DNA from 2 places in the Serratia sp. NA_112.1 genome. Region 2 is predicted to be linked to the other one. Evidence: predicted binding sites of a transcription regulator. Region 2 holds the regulator's gene; the other holds the start of a gene.
What was found. Region 2 encodes sigma-54, which starts transcription at its own class of promoters, with help from an activator protein. Its sites were predicted from a motif close to GTTGGCACANNTTTCGCTNT; they were not measured.
Positions count from the first base shown of each region.

Region 1: the regulator sigma-54 is predicted to act here: its motif matches at 4,279-4,298, upstream of glnK (P-II family nitrogen regulator).

Region 1 is NZ_JBQZFO010000001.1:191,153-200,759, forward strand. It holds gene ACUTQ5_RS00960 (Lrp/AsnC family transcriptional regulator) at 1-291, shown strand, start outside; gene ACUTQ5_RS00965 (SmdA family multidrug ABC transporter permease/ATP-binding protein) at 509-2,284, shown strand; gene ACUTQ5_RS00970 (SmdB family multidrug efflux ABC transporter permease/ATP-binding protein) at 2,277-4,055, shown strand; gene glnK (P-II family nitrogen regulator) at 4,349-4,687, shown strand; gene amtB (ammonium transporter AmtB) at 4,724-6,010, shown strand; gene tesB (acyl-CoA thioesterase II) at 6,258-7,121, opposite strand; gene ACUTQ5_RS00990 (YbaY family lipoprotein) at 7,352-7,843, shown strand; gene ACUTQ5_RS00995 (MGMT family protein) at 7,909-8,223, opposite strand; RNA gene ffs (signal recognition particle sRNA small type) at 8,381-8,477, shown strand; gene ACUTQ5_RS01005 (winged helix-turn-helix domain-containing protein) at 8,821-9,607, shown strand, end outside; gene ACUTQ5_RS01010 (FidL-like protein) at 9,606-9,607, shown strand, end outside.
Region 2 is NZ_JBQZFO010000008.1:70,604-80,210, reverse strand. It holds gene ACUTQ5_RS16165 (DgaE family pyridoxal phosphate-dependent ammonia lyase) at 1-116, shown strand, start outside; gene dagF (2-dehydro-3-deoxy-phosphogluconate aldolase) at 113-853, shown strand; gene ACUTQ5_RS16155 (lactonase family protein) at 946-2,160, shown strand; gene ACUTQ5_RS16150 (BglG family transcription antiterminator) at 2,212-4,128, shown strand; gene npr (PTS phosphocarrier protein NPr) at 4,184-4,456, opposite strand; gene rapZ (RNase adapter RapZ) at 4,453-5,307, opposite strand; gene ptsN (PTS IIA-like nitrogen regulatory protein PtsN) at 5,439-5,900, opposite strand; gene hpf (ribosome hibernation promoting factor) at 6,064-6,351, opposite strand; gene rpoN (RNA polymerase factor sigma-54) at 6,375-7,808, opposite strand; gene lptB (LPS export ABC transporter ATP-binding protein) at 7,859-8,584, opposite strand; gene lptA (lipopolysaccharide ABC transporter substrate-binding protein LptA) at 8,591-9,130, opposite strand; gene lptC (LPS export ABC transporter periplasmic protein LptC) at 9,099-9,607, opposite strand, start outside.

The DNA of each region.
Region 1 (9,607 bases), on a different contig from region 2:
GAAAAGCTTGGCCTGGGCCTGACGGCATTTGTACTGATCAAAACCCAGCAGCACAGCAGCGAGTGGTATCAACAGTTTGTGCAACTGACCAAGCAGATGCCGGAGGTGCTGGCGTTCTATCGTATGGCGGGAGAGTACGATTACCTGTTGCAGGTGGAAGTGGCAGATATGAAAAGTTATGACAGCTTTTACAAGCGTCTGGTGAACGGCGTGCCGGGGCTGATCGATGTCACTTCCAGCTTCGCGATGGAAAAAATCAAATACACCACCGCACTGCCGGTTCCTGAGTGAAAAGTTCACCAAATTGGCAAAGTAACGGTGGTATCCTACTCTGCTGAGGCAGAACGAGAGACAAAACCAAGACACTTTGAATTTCAAGTTGCAGCTAGGCAACCAGCTCGCTCATTCCCAGACGCATACTCCGGTAAATCGTTGGGGTGAGCGAGTGCAGGAAACAACACTGCGGCTTGAAAGCCGACGAGTATTTTACATCCTGGAATAAAACTGCGTGAGACTATTTGCTCAAATCGGCTGGTATTTCCGCCGCGAGTGGCGCCGCTACCTCGGGGCGGTGGTGCTGCTGATCATCATTGCCATACTGCAACTGTTGCCGCCCAAGCTGGTGGGGATCATTGTGGATGGCGTCACCGAAAAACAGATGTCCGGCGGCGTATTAATGGCATGGCTGGGGCTGATGCTCGGTACTGCCGTGGTGGTTTACCTGCTGCGCTACGTGTGGCGGGTGCTGCTGTTTGGTGCATCCTATCAGCTTGCCGTGGAGCTGCGTGAAAACTTCTACCGCCAGCTTAGCCGTCAGAACCCGGCATTCTACCTGCGTCACCGTACCGGTGATTTGATGGCGCGCGCCACCAATGATGTCGACCGGGTGGTTTTCGCCGCCGGTGAAGGGGTATTGACGCTGGTGGATTCGCTGGTGATGGGATTGGCGGTGCTGGTAGTGATGAGTACCCAAATCAGCTGGCAGCTGACCCTGCTGTCGCTGATCCCGATGCCGATCATGGCGATCGTCATCAAGTACTACGGCGACCAGTTACACCAGCGTTTTAAATCGGCGCAGGCGGCGTTTTCCAGCCTGAACGATCAGGCGCAGGAAAGCATGACCAGCATCCGCATGATCAAGGCGTTTGGCCTGGAAGATCATCAGTCCAATCAGTTTGCCGAAGTGGCCGCCCAGACCGGCGCCAAAAACATGCACGTGGCGCGGGTGGATGCCCGTTTCGACCCGACGATTTATATCGCCATCGGTACCGCCAATCTGCTGGCTATCGGCGGCGGTAGCTGGATGGTGGTGAACGGCACCCTGACGCTGGGCCAACTGACCAGCTTCGTGATGTACCTCGGCCTGATGATTTGGCCAATGTTGGCGCTGGCCTGGATGTTCAACATCGTTGAACGTGGCAGCGCGGCCTATAGCCGTATCCGCAGCCTGCTGGATGAAGCGCCGGCAGTGACGGACGGCGAGCAAGCCTTGCCGACTGGGCGTGGCAATTTGGCAATCGACATTCGCGCATTTCACTACCCGGGCAATACCCACGCGGCGCTACACGATGTGGTGCTGAAGCTGGAACCGGGGCAAATGCTCGGCCTGTGCGGCCCGACCGGGGCCGGTAAATCGACGCTGTTGTCACTGATCCAGCGCCAATTTGATGTTGATGACGGCCAGATAAGCTATCAGGGGCTGCCGTTGACCCAGGTGAAACTCGACGACTGGCGTTCGCGGTTGTCCGTAGTCAGCCAGACCCCGTTTTTGTTCTCTGACAGCGTGGCGAACAATATTGCGCTCGGCAACCCAGGAGCGACGCAGGAACAGATTGAGCATGCGGCCCGCCTGGCCAGCGTGCATGAAGATATTTTGCGCTTGCCGCAAGGCTATGAAACCGAAGTGGGTGAGCGTGGCGTGATGCTTTCCGGTGGTCAGAAGCAGCGTATTTCCATCGCGCGCGCCCTGTTGCTGGACGCGGAAATTCTGATCCTCGACGACGCGTTGTCGGCGGTGGATGGCCGTACCGAACACCAGATCCTGCATAACCTGCGCAGTTGGGGGCAAAACCGCACGGTAATTATCAGCGCACACCGACTTTCGGCGTTGACCGAAGCCAGCGAAATTCTGGTGATCCAGCATGGCGATGTGGCACAGCGTGGGCAGCATGTGTCCCTGGCAGCTCAATCCGGCTGGTATCGCGATATGTATCGCTATCAGCAACTGGAGGCGGCATTGGATGAGGCCCCGGAAAGCGGTGAGGAGAGTGAAGCCAATGAATAAGATGCAAAAGCTGTGGCCGACGCTGAAACGGTTACTGGCTTATGGATCGCCGTATCGCAAACCGCTGGGGCTGGCGGTGTTGATGCTGTGGGTCGCGGCGGCGGCGGAAGTCGCCGGGCCGATCCTGGTCAGTTACTTTATCGATAACTACGTTGCCAAGGGGCAGTTGCCGCTGACTATCGTCTGCGGGTTGGCGGCGGCCTATATTCTGCTGGAGCTGTTGGCGGCGGCACTGCACTATTTTCAGGCATTGTTGTTTAACCAGGCGGCGGTCGGGGTGGTTCAACGGCTGCGAACGGACGTGATGGACGCAGCATTGCGCCAACCGCTGAGCGCTTTTGATACTCAGCCCGTCGGGCAGTTGATCTCACGGGTGACCAATGACACCGAGGTGATTAAAGATCTGTATGTGATGGTGGTGTCCACGGTGCTGAAAAGCGCTGCGCTGATTGGCGCTATGCTGGTGGCCATGTTCAGCCTCGACTGGCGCATGGCGCTGGTGGCTATCTGCATCTTCCCGGCGGTATTTGTGGTGATGGGAATTTATCAATACTACAGCATACCTATTGTGCGCCGGGTGCGGAGCTATCTGGCGGACATCAACGACGGCTTTAACGAAGTGATTAACGGCATGGGCGTGATCCAGCAGTTCCGCCAGCAGATCCGCTTCGGCGAGCGCATGAGCGCTGCCAGCCGTTCCCACTATACCGCGCGTATGCAGACGCTGCGCCTGGACGGTTTCCTGTTGCGTCCGCTGCTCAGCCTGTTTTCGGCGCTGGTGCTGTGCGGCCTGCTGATGTTGTTCGGCTTCAGCGGTGAGGGGGCGATCGGCGTAGGTGTGTTGTATGCCTTTATCAACTATCTGGGGCGTTTGAATGAGCCGTTGATTGAATTGACCTCGCAACAGTCGATTTTGCAGCAGGCAGTGGTGGCCGGTGAGCGTATTTTCGAACTGATGGATCGCAGTCAGCAGAGCTACGGCACGGACAATCGTCCGCTGGAGAGTGGTCGTATTGATATTGACGACCTGAGTTTTTCCTACCGGGATGACAAGAAGGTGCTGCAGCATATTTCTCTGTCGGTGCCTTCACGCGGCTTCGTGGCGCTGGTCGGCCATACCGGCAGCGGCAAGAGCACGCTGGCCAACCTGCTGATGGGTTATTACCCGGTCGATCAGGGGGAAGTGCGTCTCGACGGGCGTCCTCTGTCCAGCCTTTCACACGCTATCCTGCGTCAGGGAGTCGCTATGGTGCAACAGGATCCGGTGGTGATTGCCGAATCGGTGCTGGTCAACGTGACTCTGGGGCGCAATATCAGTGAAGATGCGGTCTGGCAGGCATTGGAAAGGGTGCAACTGGCTGAGTTGGTTCGCTCTTTCCCTGAAGGCATTCACACCCGGCTGGGTGAACAGGGTAATAATCTGTCGGTGGGTCAGAAGCAGCTATTGGCGATGGCCAGGGTACTGGTACAGGCACCGCAGATCCTGATCCTCGATGAAGCTACCGCCAACATTGACTCGGGTACGGAACAAGCTATTCAGAGGGCGTTGAGTTTGATCCGCGAGCACACCACGCTGGTAGTGATCGCTCACCGTTTGTCGACCATTGTGGATGCCGATTCGATTCTGGTGTTGCACCGTGGTCAGGCTGTCGAGCAGGGTAACCATCAGCAACTGCTGGCGCAGCAGGGGCGTTACTACCAGATGTATCAGCTGCAACTGGTGGGTGAAGAATTGGCCGCCGCGACCCGTGAAGGAATACCAACCGCATGATCTCGGGGGGCTGCGGCCCCCTTATTGTTTTGAGCGCCACGCACCACAAACAGGCACAGATCCGTTTTAAATCCCTTTCACTGCACTTTTTCGACGCGATTCGCACCAAAATAGTGCGCAATATTTAACCAGCTCATCAGCTGATCGCGCTCTGCCAGCCGACCGTCGCATGTCAGATCCCCATCCTGCTGGTTAATTTGCTGAATCCGCGTACAAATCCATTTATGGCATAGCCTTTGCTTTATTAAGTCTTGTACCGGGGGGAGTTTGGGCTTAATTCGTGGAGGGGCAATATGAAGCTGGTGACCGTGGTGATTAAACCATTCAAGCTGGAGGACGTGCGTGAAGCCCTATCCTCTGTGGGCATTCAGGGGCTGACCGTAAGCGAAGTAAAAGGCTTTGGTCGCCAGAAGGGGCATGCTGAGCTCTATCGTGGGGCCGAATACAGCGTCAACTTCTTACCTAAGGTAAAAATCGACATCGCTATCGCTGACGATCAGTTGGATGAAGTGGTCGATGTTATCAGTAAAGCGGCCTACACCGGCAAAATCGGTGATGGCAAAATTTTCGTTGCCGAATTGCAACGTGTCATTCGCATTCGCACCGGCGAAACAGACGAAGCAGCACTGTAATCACTGGCTCAGTAAAGTAATGGGGATGGATTGATAATGAAAAAACTTTTATCCATGTTGGGCCTGAGTACGGTAACCATGGTTCCTTCTTTGGCACTGGCCGCTCCGGCGGTCGCAGACAAGGCGGATAACGCCTTCATGATAATTTGCACTGCTTTGGTGCTGTTCATGACCCTGCCGGGTGTCGCTCTGTTTTACGGTGGTTTGCTGCGTTCCAAAAACGTGCTTTCCATGTTGACCCAGGTCACCGTCACTTTTGCTTTGGTGTGCGTGTTGTGGGTGCTTTATGGCTACAGCCTGGCTTTCAGCGAAGGCAATGCCTTCTTCGGCGGTTTCCAGACGGCAATGCTGAAAGGCATAGGTATTGACAGCGTTACCGGAACCTTTAGCCAGATGATCCACGTGGTGTTCCAGTGTTCGTTCGCCTGTATTACCGTGGCGTTGGTGGTGGGGGGCTTTGCCGAGCGTATCCGCTTCTCAGCGGTGGTGATCTTCGCGGCCATCTGGTTCACCATTTCTTACCTGCCGATTGCCCACATGGTGTGGGGCGGCGGCTTCCTGGCCGCTGACGGCGCGCTGGACTTTGCCGGCGGTACCGTGGTGCACATCAATGCTGCCAGTGCCGGTCTGATTGGCGCTTATCTACTGGGTAAGCGTGCCGGTTTCGGTAAGGAAGCTTTCAAACCGCACAACCTGCCAATGGTGTTTACCGGCGCTTCCATCCTGTATATCGGCTGGTTCGGTTTTAACGCCGGTTCTGCCAGCGCGGCTAATGGCATTGCGGCACTGGCATTCCTCAATACCGTGGTGGCCACTGCCGGCGCTATCCTCTCCTGGACCTTTGCCGAGTGGATTGTTCGCGGCAAACCTTCCCTGTTGGGCGCCTGTTCCGGCATGATCGCCGGTCTGGTGGCCATCACGCCGGCTGCAGGCACCGTGGGCGTTGGTGGGGCGTTGATTATCGGCCTGGTTGGCGGTATCGCCGGTCTGTGGGGCGTGGTCACGCTGAAGAAATGGCTGAAGGTAGATGATACCTGTGACGTGTTCGGTGTGCATGGCGTGTGCGGTATCGTCGGTTGCCTGCTGACCGGGGTATTCACCTCGGCCTCACTGGGCGGCACCGGCTACGCAGAAGGCGTGACCATGGGGCATCAGGTGTGGATCCAGTTGCTGAGCGTGGTGATCACGCTGGTGTGGTCAGGTGTGGCGGCCTTTATCGCCTTTAAAGTGGCGGGGGCCATCGTTGGGCTGCGCGTCCCGGAAGAGCAGGAGCGCGAAGGCCTGGACGTCAACAGCCATGGCGAGAGTGCCTATAACCAATAAGCCTTGAAGAAGGGCAGTGCGCTAAATAACTAGAAAATAATGATGATGCAGAAAGGGCGATGCCACCATCGCCCTTAGCCTGATGACAAACACCCGAAAAACGTGGTTTTCGGATGTTTGGGGTAAATCAGAAGATATAATTCTTTGTTTTTTATTAGTCCTCAGATCAGGACTTTTAACTGCAAAGAACGTTGTTAGCAATCTGAGGGCGATGTTACCATCGCCCTTTTTCTTTGGCCTGGGTTTATCAGGCTTCGCGCTGGCGGATCACGCCTTCTTGTACCGTGGTGGCAACCAATACGCCGTCACGGGTATAGAATTGACCGCGTACAAATCCACGGGCGCCGGAGGCGGAAGTGCTTTCCACCACGTACAGCAGCCAGTCATCCATGCGAAATGGGCGGTGGAACCACATTGAGTGATCGATGGTTGCCACCTGCATGCCCGGCTCCAGGAAACCGACGCCGTGTGGCTGCAGCGCCGTCGGCAGGAAGTTGAAGTCGGACGCATAACCCAGCAGGTACTGATGGATGCGCAGGTCGTCTGGCATGGTGCCGTTGGCGCGGAACCATACGTAGCGGTGCGGATCTTCCACGCTGCCTTTCAGCGGATTGTGGAATTTGACCGGACGCATCTCAATCGGTTTCTGGCCGATAAACTTCTCACGCACCTTGTCCGGCAGCATATGCGACAGCTTCTGGGCAATGTCTGATTCACTCATCAGCCCTTCTGGCGGTGGAACATCGGGCATGGTGTTCTGGTGTTCAAAGCCTTCTTCCGGGCTTTGGAAGGAGGCGGTCATGTAGAAAATCGGTTTGCCGTGCTGAATGGCGCTGACGCGGCGGGCGCTGAAGCTGTTGCCGTCGCGCAGAATTTCCACGTCATAAATGATTGGCTTACTGCTGTCGCCCGGACGCAGGAAATAGCTGTGGAACGAGTGGACGCTGCGCTCTGCAGGCACCGTTTGCTTGGCGGCGTACAGTGCCTGGCCCACCACCTGGCCGCCGAAGACCTGGCGTAACCCCAGATCTTCACTTTGGCCGCGGAACAGCCCTTCTTCAATTTTCTCCAGATCCAGTAGATCGAGGAGGTTTTGCAGTGCCTGGCTCATAAAGTTACTACCCTTTTAATAATCATTTTGCGCAGTGTGCGGAATATCACGGTAAGACGTCAATATATTGCGTTATGGCACAGAGAAAATTGACTGAATGCTGAGCGTTATTAGAGGGCTAAGTGATTAATAGGCAGTACTAAATGGATTATTCAGTGTTTTGTGCTAAGTTTAATAGGTGCGGTGGTGAAAGCCACCAACATGTTGATAATAAAAAAGGAGAGCGATCCATGAAACTCTGGCAAATCGTAGGTGGAGCAGCTGCATTGACCATCACCCTGGCGGGCTGTGCCCAAAAGAGTGCGAATGTGCCTGTACCAACAACGGGAAACCCGGCGATTGCGCAACCGCAGATTCAGGGCCCAGCGGTGACTGGCTCGGTTAACATTCGCCAGCGCATCGCGCTGCCACCGGATGCAGTACTGACAGTCACGCTCTCTGATGCCTCACTGGCGGATGCTCCGTCTAAAGTCATTGCCCAGCGTGCGGTTCGCACCGAGGGTAAACAGGCACCGTTTAATTTTGTCCTGCCGTACAACCCGGCCGATATTCAGCCTAATGCACGCATCATCCTGAGTGCGGCAATTACGGTAAATGGGCAGATGACCTTTATTACCGATACAATCCAGGAAGTGGTAAACCGTAACGGCACCCGTGCTGACCTGGTAATGGTCCCGGTACAGGGCGTTGCGGTTCAGGCAGCCCCGGCAACCATGCCGTAAGCCGGCAGTACTGAAGCAGTAAACCATCAACAGCCTTTGCGCTCCGGCCAAAGGCTGTTTTGTTATTACCAGCGCCAGCCGTAAACCAGCAGATCAACCGTGCTGTGCGTGCCGAATATTATCCCTTCCTCAAGCAACGCCTGGCGCTGGCGCTGAAAGTCTTCTCCCTGCTGTGAAATTTGGCCGTGTCGGTTAATCACCCGATGCCAGGGCAGGCTACTGCCTTCGGGCAGGCGCCTTAATACGCCGCCGACCTGACGTGCGGCGCGTGGTGAACCGGCCAGCCGCGCCACTTCGCCATAGGTCGTGACCTTGCCATAGGGAATGGCTGCCACCACATGGAATACGCGTTGGCTGAATGAGGCATCTTCTGGCTCCATTTCTGTTTTCCTGCTGCGGCAAAAACCAAGGATGAAAGTGTGCCACAGTCGAGGTGGGTAAGAAAACAGCGGTTGGCCCCGGTTGGCTTGCTATTTGGCTGGCCATCACCGATAATGCCCACCGCTTCGCAGTCTTGGAAGCCGTCAATGGGGGCCCTGTTGGTTCTCCCGCAACACTAACTTGTGAACTCGGTCAGATCCGGAAGGAAGCAGCCGCAGCAGGTGACGTGTGTGCCGGGATGTAGCTGGCAGGGCCTCCACCAATTTCAGCTTCCGCTTTTTCCTCCCCCACCGCTTACGCACTGTTTTGTCTATCGTCGTTTAACCTGTCCGCTCGATAAATAGACGTTATAATCAGTCATCCGATCAGATTTTTACCTAAAAAATAATATAATGTCTCAAGAATGTTGGTCTCGATGTTTTTTCTTTTTCAGCGATATCTGAATAGGATGATAATTATCTTGATGTTGCGGGGTATCGATGTTGTGGTTAAAATATTGTGAATTCTTGGCGTTGTCAGGCAATAATTTTGATATTGACTATAATGGGGTTGTACGGCGTTTTGGACATTAATCAGGCATCAGATTAGGCTGTAACATGATTTATATCATTGATAACAAAGTTGCCTTTAATACCGAGAACGGCTCTTTAAAGAGTATGAGAAATGGTAAGGAAGTATTTTTATCGAGCCTGAATGTCAGAGTATTCAAATGCTTACTTGAGCATGGCGTGAAGCCGGTCAGCAGGGAGGATATTTTTAAGCAGGTTTGGGGTGAGCAAGGTCTGAGTGTATCTTCCGCAACCTTGAACCAATATATTAGCCTGACTCGCCGGGCATTGCTTTCCGTAGGATTCAGCGATCGCTTGATAATCACGGTGGCTAAAACAGGTTATAGAATTAATAAAACCATTTTAATTAAAATCTTGGAAATTGCCCCTCCCAGCCAATCGCCGGAAGATGCCCCCCCGTTAATGTCTGACACCAGTGGTACCCAAAGGCCATATGCACATCGTTATTATCTGATTACGTTACTTCGTACCTTATCAATTGCATTACCGCTTGCCATCCTGGTTTTCTTGTTTTTTTATTATCAGCATTACCGTGAAAATGAGAAACACCCGTTTATCTCTTATCTTGGTGTGGTCAAAGGTTGCCCGGTTTATTACTCTGGAAGGTATCTCGATAAAAAAACGGATCGCTACCTGCAGTTTTTGACCGAAAAGGATCTTTATGGCAATCGATGTGGTAAGGATGAAGTGATTATTACAGGGCTCAATCACTCACTTAACACCACAGAAGACAGTGGCCGTCAGTTTATCGCAAAATGTGTAATGGACAGCGATCATTTTTATCATCATTGTGAAAGCGAGTATATCCGCGCAT
Region 2 (9,607 bases):
GTGGCTATAAGGCCAACGAAGGCAAGATTGAAGTGGATGTGCGCAGCGTTGATCAGCAACAGCTGATGACCGTCTTCACCTGTATTAAAAATCTGTTCACGGAGAAACAAGCATGAAGCTGCAACCTAACTACTATCGCGATCGCGTGTGCCTCAACGTATTGGCCGGCTCGAAAGACAATGCGCAGGACATTTATGCGGCGGCGGAAGGGCACGTGCTGGTGGGCGTTCTGTCCAAGAATTACCCGGACGTCGACAGCGCGGTGGCAGACATGCAGCGCTATGCGCGGCTGATTGAAAATGCGCTGTCGGTGGGGCTGGGCGCGGGAGATCCGAAACAATCGGCGATGGTCAGCCTGATTTCTCAGCAGGTGCAGCCACAACATGTAAACCAGGTGTTTACCGGTGTCGGTGCCAGCCGCGCGCTGCTGGGCCAAAATGACAGCGTGGTCAATGGCCTGGTGTCACCTACCGGCCGAGTCGGCTGGGTGAAAATCTCGACCGGCCCGCTGAGTGCTGCGGCACCGGACGGCATTGTGCCGGTGGAAACCGCCATTGCCCTGTTAAAGGATATGGGTGGCAGCTCAATCAAATATTTCCCGATGGGCGGGCTGGCGTGCAAAGAAGAATACCAGTATGTGGCCCAGGCCTGCGCCGAACATGACTTTATGCTGGAGCCGACCGGTGGCATTGATCTGGAAAATTTTGAGCCGATCGTCGAGATCGCACTGGCTGCGGGTGTGAAACGGGTGATCCCACATATCTACAGCTCCATCATCGACTCTGCTACTGGCAACACTCGCCCACAGGACGTTAAAACCCTGCTGGCAATCACCAAAAAACTGGTCGGGTAAACGCATTATCGGATGACGTAAGGCAGGGAGGCGACAGGCTTTGTATCCACCGGCGCGGGCATTCCGCGCCGCTATCTATCATAAGGATAACTATGCGAAACTGGCAGTCTCCAACCCTACGCACCGCGTTAACCCTGGCGTTACTGGCGATGACCAGCCCGGTGCTGCATGCTGAGGATGCAATGAAATCTACGTCATCTCATTTTGCTTATATCGGTACCTACAATCCTAACGGTGAAGGCGTTTACCGGGTGCAGGTTGACTCGGCCAGCGGTGCGTTGAGCGCCAGAACGCTGGTCAGCAAGCAGGCCAACCCGGCACAGCTCACCGTGGATGCCAAAGGCCAGACGTTGTATGTTGCCAGCGAAGTGGCAGATTTTAACGGTACTAAACACGGCGGCATCATCGCTTACCGCATCAATCCATCCGATGGTAATCTGACTCAGCTTAATCAGGTCGATTCCCAAGGCGCAGGGCCGGTATATCTTTCTCCGACGCCTAACGGCCGTTATCTGCTGGTAGCGAACTACGTCAGCGGTACCGTGGCGGCCTTCCCGCTGGAGAGCGATGGTAGGCTGGGTAACGCTAGCTCGGTACAGCAACAGCAAGGGCCCGCAGGTGCCGGCAAGCCGGAGAGCGCGGTGGAAGGCAGTTTTGCCATCAGCGATCACAATGGGCCGCATGCGCATATGATCGCCAGCGATCCGAGTGGCAAGTTTGTGTTTTCTACCGATCTGGGGCTGGATCGGATCTACCAGTGGCGCTTTGACGATGCCAGTGGCCAACTGGCACCGAACGATCCGCCGTGGATCGCCGCATCTTCTGCTGGTGCCGGCCCGCGTCACTTTGTCTTCCATCCGGACGGCAAAACTGTACTGCTGGTGAATGAAGAGGCTTCAACGCTGGCCAGTTACCGTTTCGACAGCCAGAAAGGAACTTTGAAACAGTTACATGTCGTTTCTTCGCTGCCTGCCGATTATAAGGGGAGCAACTTTGCTGCCGGGTTGGTTCTGAGCGAAGACGGGAAAAATCTGTATGTCGCCAACCGGCTACATAACAGCATTGCGCAGTTCAGCATCGATAACGATGGAGAGTTGCACGCGGTGGCGGAAACCTGGACGCGCGGCGATTATCCACGATCCCTGACGCTAAGCCCGGACGGTCGTTATCTGTATGCCATGAACCAACGCAGCGATAATGTCACCCGTTTTGGCGTGGATAAGGCCAGCGGCAAACTCAGCTTTGTTGAAGGCTATACGCCGGTGGGCAGCCCTTCGCAAATGGTGTTCTTGCCGGTGGCGAAGTAACCCGTTGCCCGCCTGATTCCCCTGGCGGGCACCTTAATTGACGGAATGAGAATGGTGCGATTTCCCTACCCGCGTTTAGCCTATCTGTTTGATGCTTTGCAGTCTGAGACTTTGCCACAGGAAGAGCTGGCGAAGCGCTTCGCCGTGTCCACCCGAACCGTGCGCGCCGACATTACCGCGCTGAATGATATTCTGGGAAACTACGGCGCTCACTTTGTGCATAGCCGTGGGGCGGGTTATCGCCTGCAGGTCGATGACGCCGCGTTGTTTAGCGCACTGCAACATCAGGAACGTAAAAAACACGCTACGCCACGCAGCGCCCAGGAACGGGTGCACTATCTGCTGATTCGTTTTTTGACCTCAGCCTTTTCTCTGAAGCTTGAAGATTTAGCCGATGAATGGTTTGTCAGCCGCGGCACGCTGCAAAACGACATGGCTGAGGTGAGAGAGCGTCTGGCGCACTACCAGTTGACAATTGAAACCAAACCGCGCTACGGCATGAAGCTGTTTGGTTCGGAGATGGCGATCCGCGCCTGTCTGACCGATCTGTTATTCCAATTGCATCTGGCCGATGCCGAAAATCCACTGCTCAACAATGAGATCCTGCGGCAACCGCAGGTGGTGACCTTTGCCGGTTTGCTGCATCCGTTGTTGTCGCAATATGCCATTCGTCTGACGGACGAAGGTGAGCAGTATCTGATTTTCTACTGTGCAGTGGCGCTGCGACGCATTACCGATGGCTATCCGTTGCCGGACTTTGACGTTGAGGACGGGGATGACGCCGTGCGCAAGGTTTCGACCTGGCTGGCCGGGGAACTGCGCAAAGCCAGTGGCAAAGAGATATCAATAGCGGAAGAGGCCTACCTGCGGGTGAACATCGCCGCGCGGCGGGTACAGGAGGTGCAACCTACCGAGATCAACGCCGACGATGAAGAAGCGCTGGTGGATTACATTCTGTCGTACATCAACGCGCACTATAACTACAATCTGCAGGGTGACAAGCAGCTGCGAGCCGATCTGCTGACCCATATCAAGACCATGATCACCCGGGTGAAATATCAGATTAATATCCCCAACCCATTGCTGGCGAACATTAAGCAACACTACCCGATGGCCTATGACGTGACGCTGGCCGCGGTCTCCAGCTGGGGAAAATATACGCCTTACACCTTGAGTGAAAACGAGATTGGTTATCTGGTACTGCACATTGGCGTTGGGCTGGAGCGGCATTACAACATTGGCTATGAGCGACATCCGCAGGTGATGCTGGTGTGCGATACCGGTAACTCGACGGTGCGGATGATCCAGGCGCAGATCGCGCGCAAATACCCACAGCTGGTGATGACGCGCATCGTTTCGCTGCGTGATTACGAGGTACTCAAGCATATCGACGAAGACTTCGTTATTTCCAATGCGCGGATCAGCGAAAAGAACAAGCCGGTGGTGGTGATGTCGCCGTTCCCGACCGAATACCAGCTCGAACAGCTTGGCAAACTGGTGCTGGTGGATCGCACCAAGCCCTATATGCTGGAGAAGTTTTTCGACGCCGAGCATTTTATGCTGGTCAATGAACCGCTGACCCAGGCGGAATTATTCCAGAAGGTGTGTAGCCAGCTTGAATGCGAAGGCTATGTTGGCGAAGATTTCTATCCGTCGGTGGTGGAGCGCGAGGCGATTGTTTCTACACTGCTGGGTGAAGGGATAGCATTGCCGCACTCGCTGGGGTTGCTGGCGAAGAAAACCGTAGTGGTGACGCTGCTGGCACCGCAGGGGGTGGTCTGGGGTGAAGGTGAAATTGCTCACGTGATTTTCTTACTGGCAATCAGCAAAAGCGATTATGAAGAGGCGATGGCAATCTACGATCTGTTCGTTACCTTTGTGCGCGAACGTTCGATGAGTCGCCTGTTGGGCAGTGACAATTTCGACAGCTTCAAGGCGGTAGCGCTGGACTGTTTAAGCCGGATTTAGTGGGGAATTACAGGGAGTCAGCGAGAGGGGGCCCCGTATGCGACACCCCAAGCTACTAGTCTTCGTCAAAACCGGAATTGATCAACTCAATTACCGCCGCCAGTGCTTTCGCTTCATCCGGGCCGGTGGCTTCCACTTCGATATGACGCCCCTGCGCGGAGTCCAGCATCAGCAGCGCAATCACGCTGCTGGCCTCGGCCTCGGTGCCGCTGTCGTTGCGTAGCATCACCTCGGCATCAAAGCTCTGTACCAGCTCAAACAGCTTCATCGCCGGGCGCGCGTGCATGCCCAGCTTGTTTTTGATTTCAACCGTTTGTTTGACCGTCATTGTTTGCGTTTTTCCAGCGTGCGGTGGCGTGACTGCACGTTTTTACCGCGTGAGCGGAAGTAGTCGGCCAACTGTTCTGCCACGTAGACTGAACGGTGCTTACCGCCGGTACAACCAATGGCGACCGTCAGGTAGCTGCGGTTGTTGGTTTCCAGCATCGGCAACCACTGTTCGAGATAGCTGCGGGTCTGGTAGATAAAGTTGTGCACTTCAGTGTGGCGATCGAGGAACGAGGCGACAGGTTTATCCAGGCCTGTCATTGGGCGCAGTTTCGGATCCCAGTGCGGGTTAGGCAGAAAGCGTACGTCGAACACATAATCGGCGTCGATTGGAATACCGTGCTTAAAGCCGAAGGATTCGAACACCATGGTCAGTTCGCGCTCGCGTTTGCCCAACAGGCGGGTACGCAGCATTTCGGCCAGTTCATGCACTGACATTTCCGAGGTATCGATGATCAGATCGGCCCTGGAGCGCAGTGGCTCAAGCAGGTCGCTCTCTTCATCGATGGCGCTTTCCAGCGACAGGTTCTTGCTCGATAGCGGGTGCAGACGGCGAGTATCACTGTAGCGGCGGATCAGCGTATTACGGTCGGCATCGAGGAACAGCAATTGCGGCGAAAAGCTGTCCGGCAGTTGGGTCATCGCATATTCAAACACTTCCGGCGATTCCGGCATGTTACGTACGTCGATGCTTACCGCAGCAGAGCTATTGCGTTCCGCCAGCGTATTGGCAAGCTGCGGCAGCAGTACCACGGGCAGGTTATCAACGCAGTAAAAACCCATGTCTTCCAGCGCCCGCAAAGCGACGGATTTCCCTGAACCGGAACGGCCGCTGACAATCATCAGCACCATGTGGCAACTCCCCCTGGCATCTCAGTGGCGTTTATCGCCACCGTTAGAAACTTTAGGATCCCTGTCCGAACCGGGACCCATCGTGGCTAAACAGTATCGTTATCCGGGCTGGAAGTCACGCCAGCCGGGCGTTACTCGGTGATGATTTGGTAAAGCTCTTCGTCACTTTGCGCCGCACGCAGGCGACGACATACGGTTTTGTCGGCCAGGCGTTTGGCGACCAGCGACAGAGTATGCAAATGGGTTTTACATTGGTCGGCAGGGACCAGTAAGGCAAACAGCAGATCGACCGGCTGGTTATCAATGGCGTCAAAGGCGATAGGTTGGTCGAGACGGATAAACACGCCAACGGCCCGCAGTGTGTCCTCTTCCAGTTTGCCGTGGGGAATAGCGATACCATTGCCGATACCGGTACTGCCCATACGCTCGCGGGTGAGAACCGCGTCAAACACTACCTGTGATGACAGGTTGAGCTGCTTTGCGGCCAGTTCGCTGATAATTTCCAAAGCCCGTTTCTTGCTGGTGCAGTGGACGGAGCTTCTGGTGCACTCGATATTTAACACCGAGCTTAATTGCATTGTTTCGTTGTTCATCTCATCTTCACTTAAAATCACACCAGCAAGCAGGAGGCTTGTGAGGTGATTTTTCGCCTTGTTTAACCCTTGATGGCTTATCGGCGCGATACCCTTACAGGCAACGCGCCGATGGCCGAGGCTACGTTTGAGCCGTACCCGCTGACGGAAACGGCCCAGAATGTCAGTGTTGCTTCAGTTTGTCTTTATGTTTGTTCAATTGACGCGCCAGTTTGTCGATCAGGGAGTCAATTGCGGCATACATGTTCTCGTCTTCCGAGGTGGCGTGCAACTCGCCTCCATTCACGTGCACCGTCGCTTCCGCAATCTGCTGCACTTTTTCCACACTAAGCACGACATACACCTGATTTATGCGGTCAAAATACTGTTCGAGTTTGGCGAACTTGGTGTTCACGAACTCGCGCATAGGTTCGGTGATCTCGATGTGGTGTCCGGTAATGTTGAGCTGCATAATGTCTTCCTTCTCAATAGAGGTCAAACCAACTGTTTACGTTGGTTGGACGGCGGGATGGACAAAGACTCTCGGTACTTGGCGACGGTGCGCCGCGCCACGATGATCCCCTGGTCGGAGAGCAGGGTGGCCAGCTTGCTGTCGCTGAGCGGTTTGGCGGGGTTTTCCGCCGCGATCATTTTCTTCACCACTGCCCGGATCGCCGTAGAGGAGGCTTCGCCCCCGCTGTCGGTATTCACATGGCTGGAGAAGAAATATTTCAATTCGAAAATGCCGCGCGGACTGTGCAAAAACTTCTGCGTGGTCACACGTGAAATTGTCGATTCATGCATCTCCACGGCTTGGGCTATATCTGCCAGCACCATGGGCTTCATAAATTCTGCACCCTGTTCAAAGAACGCCTGTTGCTGCTCGACGATGCAGCGCGAAACCTTCAGCAGAGTGTCGTTTCGGCTTTCCAGACTTTTGATCAGCCACTTCGCTTCCTGCAAATTGCTACGGATGTACTGGCCGTCACTGTCGTTACGGGCGCTATTGCCCATCGCGGCGTACTGCTGGTTGATCTTCAAGCGTGGAATGCTGTCGCTGTTGAGCTCAACCGTCCAGACATTTTGCACTTTTCGCACCAGCACGTCCGGGATCACATACTCGGATTCGCCGGTGTTGATTGACTGACCCGGACGGGGATCCAATGACTGGATCAGCAACATCGCTTCTTTCAGTGTATCTTCTTTTGAGCGCGTTGTTCGCATCAGGCTGCGAAAGTCGTGGTTAGCCAGCAGGTCCAGATGCTCGCTGATGATCAGGCGTGCTTCAGCCAGATAGGGCGTGTCTTTAACGTACTGGGAAAGCTGAACCAGCAGACAATCGCGCAGGTCGCGCGCGGCGACGCCAACCGGATCAAAACGCTGTACGCGCTTCAATACCGCTTCGACTTCGTCCATTGTCACATTCTCGTCACCCAGGCTCTCCAGAATGTCTTCCAGCGGCACGGTGAGATAGCCGGTGTCATCAACGGCGTCGACAATTGAGGTGGCAATAGCGGCATCGGTATCAGAAAACGGCGTCAGATCCACTTGCCACATCAGGTAATCCTGCAGGGTCTGGGTAGTCTCGCCCTGATAAACCGGGAGCTCATCGTCACTGTAATCGGTGCGGGTACCGGACGGCGTGCCGGCGGTGTAGATTTCGTCCCAGGTGGCGTCGAGCGGCAGCTCTTCGGGCATGTCCTTTTGTTCCAACGCCTCGCGGGTATCCAAACCTTCGGTTTCGACAGTTTCTTTGGTGTCGACTTCTTCGTGCAGGTCGCTCTGTTCAAGCAATGGGTTGCTCTCTAACGCCAGCTGTATCTCCTGCTGGAGCTCAAGCGTGGACAACTGCAGCAGGCGGATAGCCTGCTGGAGCTGGGGGGTCATGGCCAGTTGTTGGCTAAACCTGAGTTGCAAACCTTGCTTCATAATCTTCAGTCTACTTCCGTTAACAGTCGTCCATCAGGACGCGCTGGTACTCAGAGGCGGAATTCTTCGCCCAGATAAACGCGTTTCACCTGCTCATCGACCAGAATAGCATCCGGCGTGCCGTGGGCAATCAGTTTGCCTTGGCTGACGATATAGGCGCGTTCACACACGTCCAGCGTTTCGCGCACGTTATGGTCGGTGATCAGCACGCCCAGGCCGCTGTCACGCAAGTGCTCGATAATTTTTTTAATGTCGATAACGGAAATCGGGTCAACCCCGGCGAACGGCTCATCCAGCAGGATGAATTTCGGGTTGGCCGCCAGCGCACGGGCGATCTCGACGCGGCGGCGTTCACCACCGGACAGTGCCTGGCCCAGGTTGTCGCGAAGGTGGGTGATATGGAATTCTTCCATCAGCTCTAGCGCACGGTCTGCTCGCTGCTCGCTGCTGAGATCTTCACGGATCTCCAGCACGGCCATCAGGTTGTCATACACGCTGAGGCGGCGGAAGATGGATGCTTCCTGCGGCAAATAGCCGATGCCACGGCGCGCACGGGCGTGCAGCGGCAGCAGGCTGATGTCTTCTTCGTCAATCACGATACGCCCGGCATCACGCTGAACGATACCCACCACCATGTAGAAGGTGGTGGTCTTGCCGGCGCCGTTTGGCCCCAGCAGGCCGACGATCTCGCCGGATTTCACTTTCAGGCTGACGTCTTCAACAACTTTTCGGCCCTTGTAGGCTTTCGCCAGGTTTTCTGCGATGAGTGTAGCCATAAGTGATTAGTTACTCTTCTTTTGCCCGTTTTTGTCTTGCAACTGCGACGGTACCAGAACCGTAGTCACGCGTTTGCCTTTGTCGCTAAACGCCTGCATTTGCTGCTGTTGCACCAGATAGGTGATGCGATCGCCTTTTACGTTGCTGTCGAGCTGCTCCAGATAGGCATTCCCGGTCAGGGTCACCAACTGCGACGCGACATCGTAACGGACCTTCTGCGCGTGGCCTTTCACCGGCTTGCCGCTGTCTTGCATCTGATAGAAGGTCACCGGGTTGCCAAAGGCTTCGATATAAGTTTTGTTCTGATCGCCGCCTGGTCGTGTTACCACCACCTTGTCGGCCTTGATATCGATAGTGCCTTGCTTGATCACCACATTATCGGTAAAGGTGCTGACGTTGCTCTGCATATCCAGAGACTGTTTCAGCGAGTCGATGCTTACCGGTTGGCTGGAGTCGGACTTCAGCGCCCAGGCGGGTGCGCTGGCGGCCAAAATCAAGCTACCGATCAAAAGATTACGGCTTTGTTTGTTGGTTCTGAATTTCATAGTTGGTCTTAACCTTATCAATCAGCTCAGCGGTTTTGGCCCGCAGGTTCCCACGCATTTTCATGCCGTTAGAGGTGAAGTTCGTCCCATAGAGCGTCACTTCGTCATCCGAAGCCACATCCTGGGTCACCAGGTTCACCTGAGCATTGTCTGTTTTAATTTTTTCCAGCTGTGAGGTGGTGGTCAGGCTGTTCACCTCGACATGGCCGTAAAGATACAGCATCCGGTCTTTAGTCAGTTTGGCGCGATCTGCGCGAACTGACCAGGTGGCCACCGCGTTTTCATCAAACAGCGTCATCACTGGCTGGGTAAACCAGCTTAATTCGTCGGCCTCATAGTACTTTACGTCTTCCGCCACCAGCTTATAGCTCAGCTTGCCGGTCGGATTGTACACTATGGTGACCGTGTGCTGGCTCTGATAAGTCGGGTCCTGGCTGTTAACCGGCCCCGGCGTGGCATCATCATTGACATCCGTCA